2 linked regions of the Syntrophobacter fumaroxidans MPOB genome follow. The protein of the gene in region 2 binds, or shares a complex with, the protein of the main gene of each other region. Links are inferred from orthologs where the notes say so. Each region holds a gene or a part of one and is shown on either strand. Other genes may lie near its edges.

Evidence for each region. Proteins that work in one complex are often made in the same cells at the same time.
Region 1: the proteins of trxA (region 2) and SFUM_RS18600 are in contact, whole or in part, in an NMR structure (PDB 2IPA), measured with the Bacillus subtilis proteins. The link is inferred for Syntrophobacter fumaroxidans MPOB from one-to-one orthologs.

Annotation. Positions count from the first base shown.
Region 1 is NC_008554.1:4,408,792-4,412,453, reverse strand. The notes cover bases 1-2,927. They hold SFUM_RS18600 (arsenate reductase ArsC), read right to left. Parts: upstream 1,724-2,927; coding sequence 1,277-1,723; downstream 1-1,276. Other genes in these bases: SFUM_RS18585 (thioredoxin family protein), read right to left, coding at 2,855-2,927; SFUM_RS18590 (putative zinc-binding protein), read right to left, coding at 2,383-2,724; SFUM_RS18595 ((Fe-S)-binding protein), read right to left, coding at 1,815-2,336; arsB (ACR3 family arsenite efflux transporter), read right to left, coding at 183-1,256; SFUM_RS18610 (DUF4405 domain-containing protein), read right to left, coding at 1-35. In the rest of the region: more of SFUM_RS18585, read right to left, coding at 2,928-3,088; SFUM_RS18580 (permease), read right to left, coding at 3,205-3,662. UniProt on the Bacillus subtilis protein: Catalyzes the reduction of arsenate [As(V)] to arsenite [As(III)]. In vitro, can dephosphorylate para-nitrophenyl phosphate (pNPP).
Region 2 is NC_008554.1:2,087,534-2,090,612, reverse strand. What follows is about bases 171-3,079. They hold trxA (thioredoxin), read right to left. Parts: upstream 1,837-3,079; coding sequence 1,504-1,836; downstream 171-1,503. Other genes in these bases: radA (DNA repair protein RadA), read left to right, coding at 2,062-3,079; trxB (thioredoxin-disulfide reductase), read right to left, coding at 473-1,408; SFUM_RS21660 (outer membrane protein assembly factor BamD), read right to left, coding at 171-444. Outside these bases: more of SFUM_RS21660, read right to left, coding at 1-170. UniProt on the Bacillus subtilis protein: Participates in various redox reactions through the reversible oxidation of its active center dithiol to a disulfide and catalyzes dithiol-disulfide exchange reactions.

The sequences.
Region 1 (3,662 bases), 2.3 Mb from region 2 along the record:
GTATCGAGGAGATATTTCCAATCGTTTTTCTTCATGGTGCGCCTCCTTTTATGAAAATCGGTCTTCGGGCAACAAGCGCTTAGAAGAAAAGGTTCCCGAACCGATTCGGTCGGCCCACCGGGCATTCAACGCCGTGGTCGGGTCGCTGAAGTCATGGAACTCAGCGCTTCATGGGCGTCATTTCAGGCCGCGCCGGGCCGGCCGCCGTCCGTTATGAAATGCTTCCGGCGAAATCTCAGGGCCACGTTGACCAGGCTGATGAGGATGGGCACCTCCAGCAGGGGCCCGATCACCGTCGCGAAAGCCTGCCCGGACTGGATTCCGAAAACGGCGATGGCCACCGCAATGGCCAGCTCGAAATCGTTTGACGCCGACGTGAAGGAAAGCGTTGCGGACGTGGGATAGTCCGCCCGGAGCTTCTTTGCCAGAAAGAAAGTCGCAAAGAACATGAGCAGAAAATAGATGGCCAGGGGAACGGCGATGCGCAGCACGTCAAGCGGCAATGTAACGATATATTCCCCTTTCAGCGAGAACATCACGACGATGGTGAACAGCAGCGCGACGAGCGTGATGGGGCTGATCCGGGGGATGAATTTCTTCTCGTACCATTCTGCGCCCTTCATCGGGATGAGGATAAAGCGCGTGAGGAGTCCGCTGAAAAAGGGGATCCCGAGGTAGATCATGACGGTTTTCACCACATCGAGTATGGATACGTTGACCTTCATGGCAAAACCGAGCCCAAGCCATCGGGGCAGGACCGTGATGAAAAAATACGCATAGACCGCGTACAGGGCCATCTGAAAGATGGCGTTGAAGGCCACCAGTCCCGCGCAATACTCCCGATTGCCTTCGGCCAGCTCGTTCCAGACGATGACCATGGCGATGCACCGGGCAAGCCCGACCAGTATCAAACCGACGGCGTATTCCGGGTAACCCGAAAGAAAAACCACGGCCAGGACGAACATCAGGATCGGTCCGATCACCCAGTTGAGAACCAGGGACAGGCCAAGCACCCGTCGGTTCCCGAAAACACGATGCAACTCCTCGTATTTGACCCGCGCAAGGGGAGGGTACATCATCAGGATAAGCCCCACGGCGATGGGGATGTTGGTGGTTCCGACCTGGAACAGGTTGATCACCTCCTTGATGCCCGGGTAGAAATACCCCGCTCCCACCCCGAAAGCCATGGCCAGCACGATCCAGAGCGTGAGGAAACGGTCGAGGAACGAGAGTCTTCTTGTGGCCGGTTCTTCCATGATCCTCCTCCGGTTTCGATTCACTCATCCCGCGTCAGCACTTCAGGGAGTTTCTCAACGAATGCCTTGATTTCATCGCGCACCCGGCGGTAATGCATCATCGCCTCTTCTTCGGTTCGAGCACTCGCCGCGAGCCTGGGAGGATCATCGAACGGAAGGTGCAAAACCCTCGTCTTCGCCGGAAAGACGGGACAGGCCCGCTGGGCATTGTCGCAGAGCGTGATCACGTAATCGAATTCCAGATGTTCCAGGGTGTCCACGTCCTTGGACGACTGGCCGGATATGTCGAGTCCGGCTTCGGCCATGGCCTTGACGGCGCCGGGGTCGAGACCGTGAGGCGTCACGCCGGCGGACCGCGCTTCGATCAAATGCCCTTTCAAATGGTTGGTCCAGGCTTCGGCCATCTGGCTACGACAGGAATTGCCCGTGCAAAGATAGAGGATTCTTATTTTCGGTTCCGTGGACATGATGTGCCGTCCTCCCGCTTAACGACGTTGATTCCTTTGCGCCCCGCTTCCGCCGATTTCCTGCGAGCCCCGACCCGGAGACCGCCTCCTTTCATTCCAACTGAAACCGCTCCAGGTAACTCGCAAGCGTCTCCCTCTGCTCCCGGGTCAGTGGAGGACAGTTCTCGGGGCCTCTGCCGCCGTCGGCCACCTGAGTCGCAAACACCATGCAGGTCGGCTGCCCGCATTGCCTGCAGTTCGTTTTCGGCAGGAACCTGAGGATTTCGATGACCTTCGGCTTGGGAGCGCCTTCGAAACGAGGCTCTATCTCCGCGCGTCTTTCCCAGGCGTCATTGATTTCCCTCTTCAGCCATTCAAGGATTCGGTCTCCCTCTTCCTCGTCCCTCAGAGCGTTCACGGCGATTTTCCGAGGATGGACCGCGATCAGTTTCCCATGAACCTTGAACGATACGCAAAGAGGATCCTTCGTGAATTGAAACCCGCCCAGTACCGCGTTGAGATAAGGGATCACCTCGCCGATGTCCTCATCCAGGTGGGCGACGCAATGCACTGATTGGGCTTCGGGCCTGCATTCCGGGCGAACCACCTCCTTACGGTAACCTTTGAGCAACATGGGGCTGCCTCCTTCAAAAGGAAAACCGTTTGCGGCTCCCAGCGGCTCACTTTTCGAAAAGGAGCGCTTTCACCGCCTCTTTGACTCGCCGGATATCGTGGGAGCTCAGCTCAAAATTCTTGTTCTTCTCGATCCCAAGGTCCGTCAGCACCAGATAGCTTTTCAAAGGCACCCGGGCTTTTTCGAGAATCGCCTTGGCACATCCCACTGAACAGCCGTCGATCGTCACCATTTCAGGAACGTCTCGGGCCGACTGGACAAACCCGCTGAGCTGCCCGCCGATCCCGGCCAGGCAAAACATCTTGCCCACTCCTTCCCGAGTCAGCTCCACGGCTGCCTGATTCGAAAGCTGCCCAACGTTGGAACCGCCCGAACATGACAGAATCATGACAGTCCCACCGGGGACACAACAGTTCTCAGTCATCCGGTTGCTCCCTTCCTTGTCCGAAGCTACGCCATCCTGCGGCCCTCCGGGCCCTTACCGGTCCTCCCTGCGAACCGCGCCGACGACCAACGGCTCACTTGCCGATCCAGCGCTTGATCTCTTCCTTGGTGGGAATCTTGCCGACCGATTTCACCTCACCATCGATCACCACGGCAGGCGTGCCGAACACTCCGTATTCACCGATCTTCAGGATGTCGGTCACTTTCTCGATTTCGGCGTCCACGCCGCTCTCGGAAACCGCTTCCCTGACATTCTTTTCCGTCTGCCGACACTTGGGACAACCCGGACCCAACACTTTGATTTCCATGAAATTCTCCCTTTCGAATCGGGTACCGCCCGCGCCTTGCGCACGGCAGCGCCCCTTATGCAGCGTCAAGCCGAAACATCAAAACACTCAGCCATGCATCATGTTTCCCGCGGGTCTCAACCAGGAAAATAATACCCGAAGACCATCCCGCATGTCGTTGACATGATGATGACCAGGCTCACATAAACGATCGTTTTTTTCGTTCCCATCACGCTCCGAATGACCAGCATGCTTGGCAAGGAGAGCGCCGGGCCGGCGAGCAGCAACGCCAGGGCGGGGCCGTTGCCCATACCCGAACCGATAAGGCCCTGCAATATGGGGATTTCCGTCAGGGTTGCAAAATACATGAACGCCCCGACGACGGCGGAAAACAAATTGGCGCCGAAGGAATTGCCCCCCACCATCTGCTTGATCCACTGGGAAGGAATGATTCCTTCCGTGTGCGGCTGTCCCAGAAACAGCCCCGCAGCAAGCACGCCGCCCAAAAGCAGGGGCGTGATCTGTTTGGTGAACCCCCAGGTGGACAGAAACCACTCTTCCGCATCGCCGCGGGTCGTGGTGATGAGGATCGTCA
Region 2 (3,079 bases):
GTCCGTCGTCGTGAACGTCAGGAAGTGGCTCATTCCGATCTGGTAGAGGACATAAGGCACGACTTCATTCCTGGGGTGCAAGCGGGCAAACTCCTCGTAGGCTATCGCCGCCTCGCTGTACTTCTTATCGTGGAAAAGGGCATCCCCGATTTTGAGCTCCGCCAGGATCGCGTACTTGCTGTAAGGATAATGCTCTTTCAGCTTTCGAAAAGCCTTGAGGGCATCGTCGTAATCCTTTTTCTGCATTTTCTGCATGCCTTCCACTGCAAGCTGCTCGGCGGTCTTGTCCACCGTGCTCGAGCTCTTCTTCCCGCCGAGGAGATCCCCGAAGTAAAACTCCCCGAGGAATGTGCCGCAGCCACCGGTGACCAGCACAAGCGACAGGAGTGGAACGAATGCAGCAAATCGGTAGACCTTCCGTATCTTCTCCAGGCCGATCCGCATGAAATGTCCTCAATGATTGTGGTGGAATCTAAAGATGACTTTCGATGTGGCGCCCGGCGTTGAACGCCGCGGTGGCCCCATCCCCCACCGCCGTCACGATCTGACGGAGCTCCTTCACTCGCACATCGCCGGCTGCAAAAACACCCGGCACCGATGTCTTCATCTCCTGATCGGTACGAATGAACCCGAACACGTCACGGTCCACTTCCGTGGGCACAAAACCGGAATTCGGCTGAATTCCGACAAAAATGAAGACCCCGTTCACGGGGAGTTCGTCGATTTTGGTGCCCTTGGCTTCCCGGATCGTCAAGCGGTCCACGCCCTGTTCGCCGCTTCCCTTGATCTCCGTGACGACGCTGCTAAGAATAAAGGAAATCCTGTCATTTTGTAAAGCACGTTCCTGTATGATGCGCGTTGCCCGCAGTTGGTCCCTGCGATGGATCACGTGCACGCGACTGGCAAACTTGGTCAGGTAGATGGCTTCTTCGATGGCCGTATCTCCGCCGCCCACCACCGCCACTTCCTGATTCCGGTAAAAAGGCGCGTCGCATACCGCGCAGTAGGACACTCCGCGCCCCGTGTACTCACTCTCGCCGCGGACCCCCAGTTTGTTCGGGGATGCTCCCGAGGCGATGACGACGGTTTTCGCAAGCAACTCCGCGTCGGCAAGCCTGACGACCTTTATGGGCTCGTCAACCAGGAGATCCGTCACCTCGGCATTGCGGGTGACCAGACCGAATTTGAGCGCCTGGGCGCTGATGAGCTCCGACAAGCCGAAGGCTCCGATGCCCTCCGGAAACCCCGGATAATTGTCCACTTTCTCGTAAGTGAGCAGCTGCCCCCCGAAGCCCATCCGTTCAAGCAAAATGACCTTCAGCCGTGCTCTTGCGGCATACAGGCCCGCCGTAAGTCCGGCAGGCCCGCCGCCAATGATCGCTATGTCGTAGATGTCATTCATTTTCATGCTTGAAAGAACGGTTTTCTGACAGGGGAGAAAACACTGCAGGGAACCTGAATGAAACCGCGCCTATCGGTCCGGGCCCATCGGCATCATCCGGCTTAGCCGACGGCCTTGTCGATGGCGGCAGTGATCTGGGACTTTGCCACGGCCCCCGTGATCTGCTCGCTGACATTCCCGCCCTTGAAAATGATCAAGGTCGGGATGGCTCGAATGCCATACCTGCTGGGCGTTTTCGGATTGTCATCAACGTTGCACTTGGCCACCTTCAGCCTGGCCTCGTAATCTCCGGACAATTCTTCGATAACAGGAGCAATGGCCCGGCACGGACCGCACCACGGAGCCCAGAAATCCACCAGCACCGGCACATCGGATTGCAGGACTTCCTGGTCGAAGCTGCCGTCCGTGACCTCGATGATATTTTTACCCGCCATCAGAAACACTCCTCTCCTTCTAAGGGAACTTACCAGCTCACGGTAAGGAAAAGCTTGGTCCATCAATGGACACAGAATATAAAACACTATTTTCAACTTTGTCAATTGAACATTCCGGGGCGAATCGGGATGCGGTTCCCAGTTTGCCCGCCCCTCGGCCGTGGAATGGTGTATAGTGTAGTGAATACGAACACAAAGGATACTCATCGTTCAGCAGGGAGGCATATGGGGGGTCTCAAGACGATCTATCGATGTCAGCAGTGCGGCTACGTGAGCCCGAAATGGCTGGGCCGTTGTCCCGAGTGCCGGAGTTGGCAGAGTCTGGTGGAGGAGGTCACGCATAAGGCTTCAGGGCGGTTGGAGCCCCATGGGCAAGCGGCTCGTCCCCTGCCCCTGGCGGAAATTCCGATGGAGTCGGAAGCACGGTTCACCACAGGCATCGGTGAGTGGGACCGAGTGCTGGGAGGAGGGCTGGTCAGCGGGTCCCTCATTCTGCTGGCAGGCGACCCCGGCATCGGGAAATCCACGCTCCTGCTCCAGGCGCTTGCCCTCATGTCGCAAAAGAAAAAGGTCCTCTACGTCTCCGGTGAAGAGAGCCCGCAACAACTGAAACTGCGGGCCGCACGGCTGAGAATCGAATCCGGAGGACTGCTCATCTTTTCCGAAACCTCCCTGGAGGCCGTCCTTGACGTCATCGACCACTCGCATCCGCAGATCCTGGCGGTGGATTCCATTCAGACCATGCACACCATGGGGCTCGAGGTCGCTCCGGGTTCCATAAGCCAGGTCCGGGAATGTGCGTTGCGGCTGATGCGCGCCGCAAAAGACGGCAACATCAGTATCTTCCTGGTCGGCCACGTCACCAAGGAAGGCTCCATCGCCGGTCCCCGAGCCCTCGAACACCTTGTGGACACCGTTCTCTACCTTGAAGGGGATCGCACGCATACGTTCCGGCTGTTGCGAGCGGTCAAGAACCGATATGGATCAACCAACGAGGTCGGTGTGTTCGAAATGAAGGAGGCGGGATTGGAGGAAGTGCCGAATCCTTCTCAATTCCTTCTTGCGGAACGGCCCACGGGTGTATCCGGATCGGTGGTGGTGTGTTCGATGGAGGGCACCCGCCCCTTGCTGGTGGAGCTGCAGGCGCTGGTCGGCGCCACCGGATGGACCCAGCCCCGGCGGACCAGCATGGGAATCGATACCAACCGGGTTTCCCTCCTGCTGGCGGTGCTCGAAAAGAAGC